Regions from separate parts of the Erwinia sp. V71 genome, predicted to be linked through region 2. Evidence: predicted binding sites of a transcription regulator. Region 2 holds the regulator's gene; each other region holds the start of a gene.
The links. Region 2 encodes LexA, which represses DNA repair genes until DNA is damaged. Its sites were predicted from a motif close to TNCTGTATGTACATACAGNA; they were not measured.
Positions count from the first base shown of each region.

Region 1: a site for LexA is predicted at 2,412-2,431, ahead of uvrA (excinuclease ABC subunit UvrA). Genes of this name have one in related genera too.
Region 3: a site for LexA is predicted at 2,419-2,438, ahead of uvrB (excinuclease ABC subunit UvrB). Genes of this name have one in related genera too.
Region 4: a site for LexA is predicted at 1,658-1,677, ahead of dinB (DNA polymerase IV). Genes of this name have one in related genera too.

Region 1 covers NZ_CBFFRK010000139.1:4,165-8,357, forward strand. The annotation lists gene ACSZO1_RS19625 (non-oxidative hydroxyarylic acid decarboxylases subunit B) at 1-221, shown strand, start outside; gene ACSZO1_RS19630 (UbiD family decarboxylase) at 232-1,686, shown strand; gene ssb1 (single-stranded DNA-binding protein SSB1) at 1,760-2,287, opposite strand; gene uvrA (excinuclease ABC subunit UvrA) at 2,529-4,193, shown strand, end outside.
Region 2 covers NZ_CBFFRK010000089.1:1,162-5,354, reverse strand. The annotation lists gene plsB (glycerol-3-phosphate 1-O-acyltransferase PlsB) at 1-1,292, opposite strand, end outside; gene ACSZO1_RS16300 (diacylglycerol kinase) at 1,421-1,780, shown strand; gene lexA (transcriptional repressor LexA) at 1,895-2,503, shown strand; gene dinF (MATE family efflux transporter DinF) at 2,595-3,935, shown strand; gene ACSZO1_RS16285 (CsbD family protein) at 4,167-4,193, shown strand, end outside.
Region 3 covers NZ_CBFFRK010000001.1:77,448-81,640, forward strand. The annotation lists gene ACSZO1_RS00375 (gluconeogenesis factor YvcK family protein) at 1-128, shown strand, start outside; gene uvrB (excinuclease ABC subunit UvrB) at 315-2,339, opposite strand; gene ACSZO1_RS00385 (ATP-binding cassette domain-containing protein) at 3,260-3,976, shown strand; gene bioD (dethiobiotin synthase) at 4,013-4,193, opposite strand, start outside.
Region 4 covers NZ_CBFFRK010000008.1:39,812-44,004, reverse strand. The annotation lists gene ACSZO1_RS03205 (class II glutamine amidotransferase) at 4-771, shown strand; gene dpaA (peptidoglycan meso-diaminopimelic acid protein amidase) at 742-1,485, opposite strand; gene dinB (DNA polymerase IV) at 1,691-2,746, shown strand; gene pepD (beta-Ala-His dipeptidase) at 3,059-4,193, opposite strand, start outside.

The sequences.
Region 1 (4,193 bases), on a different contig from region 2:
CACGTGAATCGCCGCTTAACGCCATTCACCTGGAAAATATGCTGGCTCTGACGCGTGCCGGCGCACTGATGCTGCCGCCGATGCCTGCCTTCTACAACCATCCCGCCACTACTGACGACATCATCAACCATACCGTCTCACGCATTCTCGACCAGTTCGGCCTGGATAACGATTTAACCCGACGCTGGAGCGGGCCACGCTCATCGTCACTCACGGCTTAAGGAGAGCCTGATGAAATATTATCCTGATTTAAGAAGTTATATTGCAGCCCTCGACGAGATGGGTGACATCATGCACGTTCATCGCGAAGTCGATGGCGATTTTGAACCCAGTGCCATCACCCGCCGCAGTTACGAAATCCAGTCTCCTGCCCCGCTGTTTCATAACGTCGCTGGCGTGGCGCCGGGTTTTCGCCTGTTCGGCGCGCCAGCCGCGCTTTGTTCACGCCCGGAGATGCCCTATGCGCGCGTGGCGATGTCGCTCGGTTTAGCACCTGCTTCCAGCGGCCCGGACATTGTGGAAGCACTGTCTGCCGCGCGTCTGAAACCCGGTATTCCTCCGGTACGTGTCAGTTCCGCAGATGCCGTTTGCCAGCAAAACATTCTGCAGGGTGATGATGCCAGCCTGGACCGTTTCCCGATCCCCTTTGCACACGATACTGATGGCGGTCGTTATGCTAACACCTGGGGTACACTGATTGTGAAAACACCGGACGGCCAATGGGTTAACTGGTCCATTGCACGGGTGATGAAGGTCGATGGCAAGCGCATGGTGGGGTTGATTGTGCCAAGCCAGCATATCGGCCAAATCTGGACACAATGGGTGGCTCGCGGCGAACCGATGCCTTATGCGCTGGTGCAGGGTCCGGCTCCCGCCATTTCCTGTGTTTCGGGTATTCCAATCCCGGCACAGGCTGATGAAGCCGATTATATCGGCACGCTGGCAGGAGAACCGGTGCCAGTAGTGAAAGCCGTGAGCATCGATCTGGATGTGCCGGCCACGGCCGAGATTGTGATTGAAGGTCATGTCTCGATCACCCGCGATTGCCAGGAAGGGCCGTACGGCGAATACGGTGGTTATCTGGGTGAAGGATCATCGGCGCAGCCCACCTTCCATGTCGAAACCATCACCCACCGCGATAACCCGATCTGGCCAATGTCCGTGACCGGGCGTCCGACGGATGAATCCCATACACTGTGGGCGATGGGTCTGGCGGCAGATGCGCTGACGTATCTGCGTCAGGCCGGACTGCCGGTGAAAACCACCTGGATTCCGGAAGACTCCACCGTGCACTGGTTACTGGTGGTGATGCCGCAAAACTGGCGTGAGCAGTTGCCAGAAATGAGCAGTGAACAGCTGGCAAAACGTATTGGTGAAGTGCTGTTTGACACGGATGCGATGGTGTTTATCCCGAAAGTGTATGTTGTGGATGATGATTTTGACCCAACGAATCTGCGTGAAGTGGTCTGGGCACTGTCAACCCGCGTACACCCGGTTGGGCGTCGTGTGGTGTTTGAAGATCAGCGCGTCATCCGTCTGCCGCAATGCTATAACGAAGAGGAGTATGTCGCGGGTAAAGGCGCGAAAGTGGTGTTCGACACGCTGCAAAGCAAACGCCATCTGCATGCGTCTTTCGGGCAGGGCTATCCGGAAGAGGTGCGGCAACGCGTGCTGGAAAACTGGTAAAAGCGCATATAAAAAAACCCCGATAAATCGGGGTTTTTTTGACATTAACTGGCGACAGACGCTAAGGGAAACCTTAGAACGGGATATCGTCATCAAAGTCCATTGGAGGTTCATTGCTGACTGGCGCGCTGTTCTGCTGTGGACGCGCTGGCGCACCGCCGCCGCTGAACTGGTTGCCGCCCTGTGGCTGCTGTGGCTGGCCCCAACCGTTGTTGTTGCCCTGACCACCCGCTGGTGCGCCGCCGCCCTGCGCACGACCGCCCAGCATCTGCATGGTGCCGCCGACGTTGACCACAACCTCAGTGGTGTATTTTTCTACGCCAGCCTGATCAGTCCATTTACGCGTCTGCAGTGCACCTTCGATATACACCTGAGAACCTTTACGCAGGTATTCACCCGCCACTTCAGCCAGCTTGCCGAACAGCACAACGCGGTGCCACTCGGTTTTCTCTTTGGTTTCGCCGGTCTGCTTGTCGCGCCAGCTCTCGGACGTCGCCAGCGTAATGTTGGCAACTGCCCCACCATTCGGCATATAACGGACTTCCGGATCCTGACCCAGATTTCCGACAAGAATCACTTTGTTAACGCCTCTGCTGGCCATGTTGGTGTCTCCGATGAGTATTCATTAAATTCTAAAAACTCAATAGTAACATGGCATCCGGTCAGTGCCTACTTTCGGATCGCCCTCGAAAAAAGTGTCATCGCGTTGCAACGTTGCAGCTGAATACTGGATATCCATTCAGGTTTTTTTGTGTCATAATTACGCGTTTAGTTCTGGCTGTGCCGCTCCTAGCCGTTCGGGAAGGCATGGTGAGGTCTGCCTTAATCCGGGAAATGTGTGCATGGATAAGATTGAAGTCCGGGGTGCCCGCACCCACAATTTGAAAAACATCAACCTGACCATCCCTCGCGACAAACTGATTGTTGTCACCGGCCTGTCAGGTTCCGGTAAATCCTCGCTGGCGTTCGATACGCTGTATGCCGAGGGGCAGCGCCGCTATGTGGAGTCGCTCTCCGCTTATGCGCGCCAGTTTCTCTCCCTGATGGAGAAGCCGGATGTCGATCATATCGAGGGCCTGTCGCCCGCGATTTCCATCGAACAGAAGTCCACCTCGCATAACCCACGCTCCACCGTGGGCACTATCACCGAAATCCACGATTATCTGCGTCTGCTGTTCGCCCGCGTCGGCGAGCCGCGCTGCCCGGATCACGATGTGCCGCTGGCAGCGCAAACCGTCAGCCAGATGGTGGATAACGTGCTGGCGCAGCCGGAAGGCACGCGTCTGATGCTGCTGGCGCCGGTGGTGAAAGAGCGTAAAGGCGAGCACACCAAGACACTGGAAAACCTGGCGTCGCAGGGCTATATCCGTGCGCGTATCGATGGTGAAGTGTGCGACCTCTCCGATCCGCCGAAGCTGGAACTGCAAAAGAAACACACCATTGAGGTGGTGATCGACCGCTTTAAGGTACGTGAAGACCTGGCGCAACGCCTGGCGGAATCGTTCGAAACTGCACTGGAACTCTCCGGCGGTACGGCGATTGTCGCTGATATGGATGACACCAGCGCCGAAGAGCTGCTGTTCTCCGCCAACTTTGCCTGCCCGATTTGTGGTTACAGCATGAGTGAGCTGGAACCGCGCCTGTTCTCGTTTAACAACCCGGCGGGTGCCTGCCCGACCTGTGACGGCCTCGGCGTGCAGCAATATTTCGACCCGGACCGCGTGGTGCAGAATCCGGAACTGTCGCTGGCAGGCGGTGCCATCCGTGGCTGGGATCGCCGCAACTTCTACTATTTCCAGATGCTGCGTTCGCTGGCGGAGCATCTCGACTTCGATATCGAAGCACCGTTTAATTCGCTGGATGAGTCTGCCCGTAAAGTGATTCTGTACGGTTCCGGCAAAGAGAATATCGAATTCAAATACATCAACGATCGCGGTGATACTTCGGTGCGTCGCCATCCGTTTGAAGGCGTGCTGCATAATATGGAGCGCCGCTATAAAGAGACTGAATCCGCCGCGGTACGCGAGGATCTGGCGAAATTTATCAGCAATCGCGCCTGCACCAGCTGTGAAGGTACGCGTCTGCGCCGCGAAGCACGTCATGTGTTTGTGGAAAACACCACCCTGCCAACCATCTCCGAGATGAGCATTGGTCACGCAATGGCGTTCTTCCAGAATATGAAACTTAGCGGCCAGCGGGCGAAAATCGCCGAAAAAGTGCTGAAAGAGATTGGCGACCGCCTGAAGTTCCTGGTGAATGTCGGCCTGAACTACCTGTCGATGTCACGTTCAGCGGAAACGCTGTCCGGTGGTGAAGCGCAGCGTATTCGTCTGGCCAGCCAGATCGGTGCTGGCCTGGTAGGCGTGATGTATGTGCTGGATGAGCCGTCCATCGGCCTGCACCAGCGCGATAACGAACGCCTGCTGGAAACGCTGATCCATCTGCGTAACCTTGGCAATACCGTGATTGTGGTCGAACACGATGAAGACGCCATTCGCGCCGCCGAC
Region 2 (4,193 bases):
ATCACGTGTTCGTAGCCGATATAGATCGGCACCAGCGTAATAGGGCGATTACCGCCGCGCAGCATGGCCTGAATGGTCATCGACAGGGTGCCGGTTTTCGGCTCCAGCAGACGCCCGGTACGCGAACGGCCACCTTCCACAAAGTATTCCACGGAGTAGCCGCGGCTAAACAGCTCACCGAGGTATTCGCGGAACACCGTGGCATAGAGTTTATTGCCTTTAAAGGTACGGCGAATAAAGAACGCACCAAGGCGGCGGAAAATCGGGCCGGCTGGCCAGAAGTTGAGGTTAATGCCTGCGGCGATATGCGGCGGCACCAGCCCCTGGTGATACAGCACGTAGGAGAGCAGCAGATAGTCCATGTGGCTGCGGTGGCAGGGCACATAGACGATTTCGTGGCCATCCTGCGCCAGCTGGCGTACGCGCTCGCCGCCGCTGACATTAATGCCCTGATACAGCTTGCTCCAGGTCCAGCCCATCACGCGGTCGGTCAGGCGGATTGCCTCATAAGAGAAATCAGCGGCAATCTCTTCCATCATTTCGATGGCATTTTGCTGCGCCTTATCCTGAGAGATTTTGCGCGTACGCGCTTCATCCTCTATCGCTTTCGCGATAGCCTTCGATTGCAGCAGACGTGAGAACAGCTCCTGACGAGCAGGCAGGCGTGGACCGACGGCAGCCAGGCGCTGACGGGAGAAGTGAATACGCGCCACGCGCGCCAGTTTCTGCGCGATGGTTTTGTCTGTACCGTGTTCGGTCGCCATACGGCGCAGCGACACTGTCGGCGAGAAGCGGACAAAGTTGTCTCGCCCTAACCACAGCACGGCAAAGAATTTCTCAATACCGTTCAGCACCCGCAGATGCGGCGTCTGTTCGCCCTGTACTTCACGCCCCGGCGCACGGCCAAACATCACGGAAACCGGCACCATCTGCACATCCAGATCAGGATTGCTGCGGTGCAGGTCCAGATAGTCGTGAAACAGCTTCACCGACTCCAGATTAGGCACGAAATAAGGGAACACGCGCGGGCCATCGTGGATAAACACATAGCGCGGCAACACCGTGCCATCGATTTCCAGCGGCTCCAGCGGGTCGGGCAGGTCATGTTTTAGACACTGCGCACGCAGGACCAGCAGATCCACCTTTGAATCATAAGGTAATACATACATAATGGGGCGCGAGCTATCCAGCCCCTGTTCGGCTACCGGATCGGCCGGAATAGCTTTACTCTTCACCAAAAGTGAGAGTGGTAAGTTCAGTAACTTATAGTAAAAATTACGCCAACCTGACATAGACAATATGAAGCCTCTTGTTAGCAAAGCGCGGCAAGCATACCAGAAAGCGCACGCAAGATCTGTTGTGTTGCATTTTGTGCGCCACCCAGACGTTGACGTTAAACATCTGAAAGGGTTCCCTCATTATGGCAAATAATGTCACCGGACTGACAAGAATCATTAAAGCAGCGGGTTATTCATGGCAGGGATTGTGCGCCGCATGGCGACATGAAGCTGCATTTCGCCAGGAGCTGGTGGCGGCGGTTATCGCGACGGCCATTGCCTGCTGGCTGGATGTTGACGCGGTGACGCGGGTGCTGCTGATTGGTTCAGTGGTGCTGGTGGTTATCGTTGAAGTGCTGAACAGCGCGCTGGAAGCGGTGGTGGATCGCATCGGCAGCGAGCATCATCCCCTGGCCGGGCGCGCCAAGGATATGGGGTCGGCTTCGGTGTTACTGAGCATTCTGCTGGCGCTGTTTGTCTGGCTGATGTTGCTGTGGCCGTAAGCCGTTTTTCCGCGAGGCGTGCCGCAAACTGAGGCTTTTTCGCTAAATTTGGGTTCCCAGCCTGCAAATACCTGTATATACTCACAGCGACTGTATAAACAACCAGGGGGCGGAATGAAAGCATTAACGGCAAGGCAGCAGCAGGTATACGATCTGATTCGTGATCATATTAATCAGACGGGTATGCCACCGACACGCGCCGAAATTGCTTCGCAATTAGGTTTCCGTTCCCCGAATGCGGCTGAAGAACACCTGAAAGCGCTGGCACGTAAAGGCGTGATTGAGATTGTTTCCGGCGCTTCACGCGGTATCCGCCTGATGCAGGAAGAAGAGACTGGCCTGCCGCTGATTGGCCGCGTTGCCGCCGGTGAGCCGCTGCTGGCGCAGGAACATATCGAAGGCCATTTCCAGGTGGATGCTGGTCTGTTCAAACCGAATGCTGATTTCCTGCTGCGTGTCAGCGGTATGTCGATGAAAGATATCGGCATTATGGATGGCGATTTGCTGGCGGTACACAAAACGCAGGATGTGCGTAATGGCCAGGTCGTCGTGGCGCGCATTGATGACGAAGTGACCGTCAAACGCCTGAAAAAGCAGGGCAATGTGGTGCATCTTCTGGCTGAAAATAGTGAGTTTGCGCCCATTGTTGTCGACCTGCGTCAGCAATCTCTGACGATTGAAGGTCTGGCCGTGGGTGTGATCCGCAACGGCAACTGGCTGTAATCTTTACCTCCCCGACGCCTGCGCGCACCTGGTTTTACCGTCGTGCGCGTAAGGTCGATTCGCGTTAACCCTCAGTCTGGTAAACATTCTGATGACGCTGTGGAAGCCTGTGCGATTCTTTACCGTTACTGATAAAAATCTCTGGCGCCTGGCGTTGCCGATGATCCTCTCCAATATTACCGTGCCACTGCTGGGTCTGGTGGATACGGCGGTCATTGGCCATCTCGACAGTCCGGTCTACCTCGGCGGAGTGGCAATTGGCAGCACTGCAACCAGTTTTCTGTTTATGCTGCTGCTGTTTCTGCGTATGAGCACCACCGGCTTAACCGCGCAGGCGTTTGGCGCGGGCGATAAAGCGGCGCTGGCGCGAGCCCTGATTCAGCCGCTCTGCATGGCGCTGGCGGCGGGCGGTCTGTTTGTCCTGCTGAAAGCACCACTCAGCGATCTGGCGCTCTCCGTGGTTGGGGGCAACCCTGAGGTATTACACCAGGCACATCTGTTTATGTCGGTTCGCTGGCTGAGTGCGCCAGCGATGCTGGCGAATCTGGTGATCCTTGGCTGGCTGCTGGGCGTGCAGTATGCACGTGCGCCCGTGATCCTGCTGGTCGTCGGCAACCTGGTCAATATTCTGCTCGATTTGTGGTTTGTGATGGGGCTGCACTGGGGCGTGCAGGGGGCTGCGGCGGCAACGGCGCTGGCGGAATATGTCACGCTGCTGATTGGCCTGATAATGGTGTGGCGGGTGCTGAAATTACGCGGTATCTCGCTGCCGCTGCTGCGCAATAGCTGGCGCGGTGACTTTCGTCGTTTGCTCAGGCTGAACCGCGACATTATGCTGCGTTCGCTGATGGTGCAGCTCTGCTTCGCTTCTCTGACGGTGTTTGGTGCCCGACTCGGCAGTGATGTCGTGGCGGTTAACGCCGTTTTGCTGATGTTTCTGACCTTTACCGCCTATGCGCTGGATGGCTTTGCCTATGCAGTGGAAGCGTATTCTGGTGAGGCCTGTGGCGCACGCGACAGCAGTAAGTTGCTGCGTGTGTGGCGTGCCTCCTGTCGTCAGGCAGGTCTGGTCGCGCTCGCTTTTGCTCTGCTCTATGCTGCCTGCGGCCCGTGGCTGGTGGCATTGTTAACCTCCTTACCGGAATTGCGTGAACTGGCCGATCGCTATTTGCTATGGCAGGTTATTCTGCCGCTGGCGGGTGTCTGGTGTTATCTGCTGGATGGCATGTTTATTGGTGCGACACGCGGCAGTGAAATGCGCAACGGCATGGCGGGTGCGGCGCTGGGGTATGCACTGACTTTGCTGACACTCCCCTGGCTGGGTAATCATGGCTTATGGCTCGCGGTGACGGTCTTTCTGATGCTGAGAGGACTTACACTGTGGCTGATCTGGCGTCGCCACTGGCGCCACGACAGCTGGTTCGCCACCTGAAATATTTCCTTACGGCTCAGTTTCCCCGCGTTTTCATTTGAATAATGACTTGATTTCAGGGTGTTAAGCCATCTTATTCCCGATGTGAACCGTTCTGATTAATGTCTCTCGCTATTTTTTTTCATTTTTTGTCTATAATTAACTATGTAATAAGTAATCAAGTGGCGATTTATGCTGATGGTTGATCTTTAGCTAAGACGAAATGCCAATGTTGTTATTAAAGGAGGCACTATGAATAGCGACCAGGCTAGCGGTAAC
Region 3 (4,193 bases), on a different contig from region 2:
CCAATATTCAGGGTGTGGAAGATCGTCTGCTAATCCGCGAGCCGCTGGAAGCCGCGGATATAAAATATCGTCACGATCGCCAGTTATTGCGTCAGGCGCTGGAGCATGCGATTCAGGCAATTAGCTGAGCATTACCGACATCGCCGATCTGTTCCCCTCCCCCACCTTGTGGGGGAGGGGGAGCCACCGCACCGGACTGCGTTGTCTGCTCCCTCATCCCAGCCTTTCCCCGTTTTACGGGGGAAGGGGCTGTCAGATGCTGACAGTTTGCCCGCTGCCTTTATTCGTGCAGAGCCATCACCTGTTGCCTGAACTCAGGACGCAGCAATAAACAGCTCACGCACCTCATGCAGCCGGTCACGTATCGCAGCCGCCTCTTCGAACTCCAGGTTTTGCGCATGCTGCTGCATCTGTGCTTCCAGTTCGTGGATTTTCTTCTGCAGTGCCTGCGGCGTCATTGCCAGATAGTTGCTGTCAGCCTCTTCCACCACTTTCGGCGCTTTACCGCGTCCTCTGGTTTTCGCTTTACCCGACCCCTGACCAATCTGCAGAATATCGGCGATTTTCTTGTTCAGACCCTGCGGCACAATGCCGTGTTCTTCGTTGTACTTCGCCTGCTTCTCGCGGCGACGTTCGGTCTCTTCAATCGCTTTCGCCATCGACGGCGTTATGCGGTCGCCATACAGAATCGCTTTACCATTGATGTTACGCGCCGCACGGCCAATGGTCTGGATCAGTGAACGTTCGGAACGCAGGAAGCCCTCTTTATCGGCATCGAGAATCGCCACCAGCGACACTTCCGGCATATCCAGCCCCTCACGCAGCAGGTTGATGCCCACCAGCACATCAAACTCCCCGAGACGCAGATCGCGGATAATCTCCACACGCTCAACGGTATCGATATCCGAGTGCAGATAACGCACCCGCTCGCCATGCTCGTCAAGATACTCGGTGAGATCTTCCGCCATACGCTTGGTCAGCACGGTCACCAGCACACGCTCGTTGATAGCCACACGCTTGCGGATCTCGGAGAGCAAATCGTCCACCTGCGTCGCGACAGGACGCACTTCTACCAGCGGATCGAGCAGAGCGGTCGGACGCACCACCTGATCAACAATATCGCCGCCGGATTTCTCCAGCTCGTAGTTGCCCGGCGTCGCCGAAACATAGATCGTCTGCGGTGCCAGCGACTCAAACTCTTCAAACTTCATCGGGCGGTTATCCAGCGCCGACGGCAGACGGAAGCCATACTCCACCAGCGTTTCTTTACGCGCGCGGTCACCGCGGTACATCCCACCCAGTTGCGGAATGGTGACGTGGGATTCGTCCACCACCAGCAGGCCATCAGCAGGCAGGTAGTCAAACAGCGTCGGTGGCGGCTCGCCCGGCCCGCGCCCGGAGAGGTAACGCGAGTAGTTTTCAATCCCGGAGCAGTAGCCCAGTTCGTTCATCATTTCTAAATCAAACTGGGTGCGCTGCGTCAGGCGCTGCTCTTCCAGCAGCTTATTGTTTGCCAGCAGCACCTGACGGCGCTCTGCCAGCTCCACTTTGATCTCTTCCATCGCCTGCAGAATGCGCTCGCGCGGCGTCACATAGTGGGTTTTCGGATAAACGGTGAAGCGCTGAATCACTTCCAGCTGCTGACCCGTTAACGGGTCAAACAGCGACAGGCGCTCCACCTCTTCATCGAACAGCTCAACACGCAACGCGATTTCGTCCGATTCCGCCGGGAAGATATCGATCACTTCACCGCGCACGCGGAAGGTGCCACGCTGGAACGCCTGGTCATTGCGGGTATATTGCAGTTCCGCCAGACGACGCAAAATGGCGCGCTGATCGATAATCATGCCGCGCGTCAGGTGCAGCATCATTTTCAGGTAAAGATCCGGATCGCCCAGACCGTAGATTGCTGAAACTGAGGCGACCACCACTACATCGCGCCGTTCCAGCAGCGCTTTGGTGGCCGACAGACGCATCTGTTCAATATGTTCGTTAACCGAGGCGTCCTTTTCGATAAAGGTGTCGGAACTCGGCACATAGGCTTCCGGCTGGTAGTAGTCGTAGTAAGAGACGAAATACTCCACCGCATTGTCGGGGAAAAACTCTTTCATTTCGCCGTACAACTGGGCGGCCAGCGTCTTGTTTGGCGCCAGCACCATGGTTGGCCGGTTCAGATTGGCAATCACGTTGGCGATGGTAAAGGTTTTGCCCGATCCAGTGACCCCAAGCAGTGTCTGATGGGCAAGACCATCTTCCAGCCCCTCTTCCAGACGGCGAATCGCCTCTGGCTGATCGCCGGACGGTTTAAATGCGGAGTTAAGTTTAAATACTTTGCTCATTGACGGACTACCTGAAGAAGAAGATCGCGCGAACCGGAGTGTAATTCTACTCGCCCTGGCTAATTTTTCCAGCACAAAAGACTGGATATAATTACAGCCATTTTGCCTAATGCTTCGCCAGAAAGCAAAGCGGAACTTTTACTCGCCATTATTGGGCAAATGCCTGTCACGCGTTGCGCAAGGTTATCCCCAGAAGGGTTGGTTCTTTAACATTTGTCAAGCACACTGTCGCGAAACCGTCATCTAAAAAAAGCCGGAAAAGCCTCAGGCTTGCTTTTCGATAACATGTTGATTTGATATCAGTTGTTTCCAGGGGCTGGATTCGCACCAGTTAGAGCGCAAGCCGCGTCCGCTCTCGTCTGTAGCAGGTTTTCAGAATCTAATGCACATGGTTATCCACAGGAATAGTGGATAACTGATGACAGCGCCCGAAACATCAGCTGTGTATAAATATCCCTTGCCCCTTCTTAACGGGGCAAAATATTTTTTTTTCGCTTTTTTTCAGCTTTGCTTAGCGCCAGCAGAAGTAAGAGATGCACAACTTTGTCTGAGATTCCAGTACCTTTTACCATTACCTTGTGTGATTACTGCTGGTGCGAAAATGTCACGTCAGCGACACTTTGCACCACCCTACAGGCAGGTCAGGCACTGCAACAGTGCAGCCACTCTGTTTCCCCTACGCAATTGTTTAGCGTCTCTCATCATTGATAGCGTGTTACATCGACCCTTCGCGTAAAAAAACCACCGCTGCACCATTTCTGGCCTGTTAATTGCAACACCTCAGTACCACCTCGCGCTTTCGGCAGACCAGAACAATAAGTACGCAGCGGAGGCCAAACGTTGTACGCCATTTTATGACGGTTCGTTACAGGCCAGGGACGACGGCACCATCGCAATATTGTCTGGAAGGAGAGTGTCAGATGTTAAGTTTACGGGCAGTAAATCAGTTTTATGGTCAGAACCATATTTTATGGGACGTTGACCTCGATCTGCCGCCGGGCACCTGCACCGGCGTGCTGGGTCGCCCTGGCATGGGCAAAACCACACTGGTCAATTGCATTATGGGCAATGTACCGGTTAACAGCGGCAGCATGACCTGGCAGGAAGCGGGCTCGCCGCCGCAAAACCTGCTGCTGCAGCCGATGGAAACCCGGGTACGTATGGGGATCGGTTATGTCCCGCAGGGGCGGCAAATCTTCTCGCAGCTGAGTGTCGAAGATAACCTGCTGATCGCTCTGCTGGCGGGGCAGGATGACCGCCACCGTGCCATCCCGCAGATGGTTTATGATCTGTTTCCGGTACTGTGGTCCTCACGCCACCAGCGCAGCGGCGAACTGCCCTCCCACCAGCAGCAACAGCTGGCGCTGGCGCGCGCACTGGTGCTGCAACCCAAGCTGCTGATCCTTGATGAGCCGATTGAGGGCATGTCACCATGGCTGGAAGAGGAGATGGGTAATCTGATTCACCGCCTGAACCACGATTTCGGCCTGACGATTCTGCTGCTGGAGCAGCGTCTGTCGTTTATTCGTCGGGTAGCGGATTACTTCCTGCTGCTGCATTGCGGGCGCAATGTGGCGCAGGGCAAAGTGGCGCAGCTGGATGACAGCATGGTGAATATGTGGCTGGCGGTGCCCTGAACGCGCGGGACGGAGAACATCGTCCCGCGCACCAGGTTACTCAGGCAGACGCAGATAACCGCCCAGCTGGTCAAATGACGCGCTGTCGGTAAGATACGGAATTTCGCCGAGGAATGGCGCCTCCAGCAGCCGTTGCAGGATTGTCAGGTACTCCTGATGACGTCTGCCCGGCGGTTGTATATCGCTGGCAATCCAGCCCGCAAAAGGCAGCCCTGCG
Region 4 (4,193 bases), on a different contig from region 2:
ACTATGTGCGAACTGCTCGGGATGAGCGCGAACGTCCCAACGGACATCTGCTTTAGCTTTACCGGCCTGGTACAGCGTGGCGGCGGCACCGGTCCGCATAAGGATGGCTGGGGGATTACCTTCTACGAAGGGAAAGGTTGCCGCACGTTTAAAGATCCGCAGCCGAGTTTTAACTCGCCGATTGCGCGTCTGGTGCAGGACTACCCGATCAAATCCCACTCGGTGGTGGCGCATATCCGCCAGGCGAACCGCGGTGAAGTATCACTGGAAAATACCCATCCGTTTACCCGCGAACTGTGGGGACGCAACTGGACCTATGCGCATAACGGACAGCTGAAAGGTTACCGCCAGCTGGAAACCGGGCAGTTTCGTCCGGTGGGGGAGACCGACAGTGAACAGGCCTTCTGCTGGCTGCTGCATCAGCTGAGCACCCGTTATCCGCGCACGCCCGGCAACTGGCCTGCGGTGTTCCGCTATATCGCTGAACTGGCGGCGCAGCTGCGCGAGAAAGGTGTGTTTAATATGCTGCTGTCGGACGGGCGTTATCTGATGGCGTTCTGCTCCACCAATCTGTTCTGGATCACGCGTCGTGCACCGTTTGGCACAGCCAAACTGCTTGATCAGGATGTGGAGATTGATTTTCAGCAGCAGACCACGCCAAACGACGTGGTCACGGTGATTGCCACTCAGCCGCTCACCGGCAATGAAACCTGGAACAAGATTGCTCCAGGCGAGTGGGCACTATTTTGTCTGGGTGAGCGCGAGAAATGATCCGCTCTGCGCCGCAGGTGGGGTGCCGGGCAGCGGATTGCTGTTCATCACATACTGGCCATTATTGACGCTGACAGCCGGTGGCTGGCGATGATCGACAAACCACTGATAGCCCGGCTGCAGCTGCTTCCAGAAACTCAGGTAGTAAGAGTTACGGTGGCGCTGCATATTGCTCTCCGTCATACGGAACGGATAGATGTTCAGATTAATTTCTGACTGACCATTGCGCAGCGCCGCATTCACGTAAGTAAAAATCTCATCCATATACGCGTTGGTCATGGCATAGCAGCCAATCGATACGCAGTCACCATGAATCATCAGATACTTACCGTCGTAGCCCTGCTGACGATCATATTCATTCGGGAAACCGATATTGATCGCGCGGTAGAAACGGCTGTCGGGTTTTAACTGGCGCTGGCTGATGGTGTAAAAACCTTCCGGGCTTTTGAAATCACCCTGACGTTTTTTCGGCCCCAGGCCGCCGGAGAAATTACAGATGCGATAGCTGTCCAGCAGACGATATTCGTTGCCGATTTTGCCATACAGCTCAAGTGTACGTTCTTCTTTGAAGATCTGGATATAGAGCGGTGTACCCAGTAATTGTTTCTTTAATTCTTTGCTTACCGGCGCCAGTGGCTGAACAGGTTCAGTGACACTAGCCAGACAAACGGCAGGCATAAAAATCATCGCAAACAACAGTGCGATTTTGCCCATTCTGCTTCCCTTGATATAGAGGGTGTTATTTTTCTGACGTATCAACCTTGCGATGGCGTTCACGTCGTCTGCTTGCATTATCGGAAAATTCCGCTATCGCAGCTGAACATTAGCATTGTTGATTTTTTTATCAAGATGCGCGTAACGATTATTGCTGATCATTTTGTAATTTAACTGTGTGCTTATCCAGTAAATCGGAGGGTCTATGCGTAAAATCATTCATGTCGATATGGACTGCTTCTTTGCCGCCGTCGAAATGCGCGATGATCCCCGTTTACGCGATATTCCCATTGCCATTGGTGGCAGCCAGAAACAGCGTGGTGTGATTAGCACGGCTAATTATCCGGCGCGCAAATATGGCGTGCGCAGCGCGATGTCGACCGCGATGGCGCTGAAACTCTGCCCGCAGCTGAAAGTCATCCCGGGACGTTTCGATGCCTACAAGGCCGCGTCGGCGCATATTCGTGAAATTTTCTCGCGTTATACCACGCTGGTGGAGCCGTTGTCGCTGGATGAAGCCTATCTGGATGTCACCGACAGCCCGCATTGCCAGGGATCTGCGACCTTAATGGCGCGTGAAATCCGTCAGTGCATTGCCGATGAACTGCAACTGACAGCCTCCGCCGGTATCGCACCGATTAAGTTTCTCGCCAAGATTGCTTCCGATCTGAATAAACCCAACGGCCAGTTTGTGATTACCCCTGAACAGATGCCTGATTTTTTGCTGACGCTGCCGCTGGTGAAAATTCCCGGTGTGGGTAAGGTGACCGGCAAAAAGCTGGAGGAGATGGGATTGCTGACCTGCGCGGATGTGCAAAACAGCGACCTGGCGATGTTGCTAAAACGCTTTGGCAAATTTGGTCGTGTGCTGTGGGAACGCAGCCACGGTATTGATAACCGTGACGTGATTACGGAACGCGAACGCAAGTCCCTCGGTGTGGAACGCACGTTGTCGGAAGATATCCATAGCTGGGAGGAGTGCCTGAAAATCCTCGACTGGCTGTACGACGAGCTGGAACGGCGCTTAACGGCGATTAAGCCGGACCGGCAGATTGCCCGTCAGGGTGTAAAACTGAAGTTCAATGATTTCCAGCTGACGACGCAGGAGCATGTCTGGCCGGTGCTGAATAAAGACGATTTAATCGAACTGGCAAAGAAAACCTGGGATGAGCGGCGCGGCGAACGCGGGGTGCGGCTGGTGGGATTGCATGTCAGCCTGCTGCATCCGCAACTGGAGCGGCAACTGGTACTGGGCTGGTAGTGACTGAATCCATTGTTGACTGCTGGCTTACTCAAACTACGGCAGTTCGGGTGGCAACCTGTTTACTCAACGCTGGATGTGTGCGGAATCTGGAAGCAACACATAAATTTTAATGCGCAGGGTGCCCGGTCAGAGAAGGAAAGCGTCCCGCGCCAGGGACGGCGCGGGCCGAGCTGTCATGGATGACAGATCTTGCGACTTTCCGGAGCTGACCGGGTTCCCTGCGCACTGCTCCGGGCTGAAAGCGATGCCCCTGAGCAGGTCACCGTACCAAAAGCGGCCCCTCTGAGCAGTGCACCGGACGAAAACCGGTTACTTCGCCGGAATCACACGCAGCAGTTCGGTCAGCAGTTTCCAGTACAGGCCAACGCTCTCAATATGCACCTGCTCATCCGGAGAGTGTGGACCGGTAATGGTTGGGCCGATAGAGACCATATCCATATCCGGATACGGTTTCTTAAACAGGCCACACTCCAGACCAGCGTGGATCACCTGGATATTTGGCGTACGGTTAAACAACTTTTCGTAGGTTTCGCGCACCAGCGCCATCACTGGCGAGCTGGCGTCTGGCTGCCAGCCCGGATAACCGCCTTTTGGTGCGGTTTTCGCACCGGCCAGTTCGCCGAGTGAGGTCAGCATTTCCACCACGTAATCTTTGCCGCTGTCGATCAGTGAACGGATCAGGCAGATGATTTCTGCTTCCTGCGCATTGATGGACACCACACCGACGTTTAGCGAGGTTTCCACCACGCCTTTCATTACATCGGAATTGCGGATAACACCGTTTGGTGTGCTGTTCAGCAGTGCGAGGAAACGGTCACGGCTGTTCGCGGTCAGCGCCTGGCTTTCACTCGCCAGCGGCTCCACCAGCACATTCACGTTCTTCTCTTTGACGCTCAGCTCGTTCTGCAGCGTTGCCAGATAACCGGCTGCGGCCGCTTTCAGCGCATCCACTTTATCGGCTGCCAGCGCCAGAGTGGCGAAAGCTTCACGCGGGATAGCGTTACGCAGCGTACCGCCAGTAAAATCCACCAGACGAATATCCAGCGCCTTCGCCTGTGCCGCGAGGAAACGCGCCAGCAGCTTGTTGGCATTGCCCAGGCCGACATGGATATCACAACCGGAGTGGCCGCCTTTCAGACCTTTCACTGTCAGCTTCAGCGTGGTGTAACCCGCAGGCAGCGCTTCACGTTCGACTGGCAGGGTAGTAATAAAGTCGATACCACCGGCACAACCCATATAGATCTCACCTTCCTCTTCGGAGTCGGTGTTGATCAGAATGTCGGCCTGCAGCCAGCCCGGTTGCAGGCCGAAGGCGCCGTCCATACCGGATTCTTCAGTCATGGTCAGCAGTACTTCCAGCGGACCGTGTTGCAGACTGTCATCGGCCAGCACTGCCAGCGCGGACGCCATACCAATACCGTTGTCGGCACCCAGCGTCGTGCCG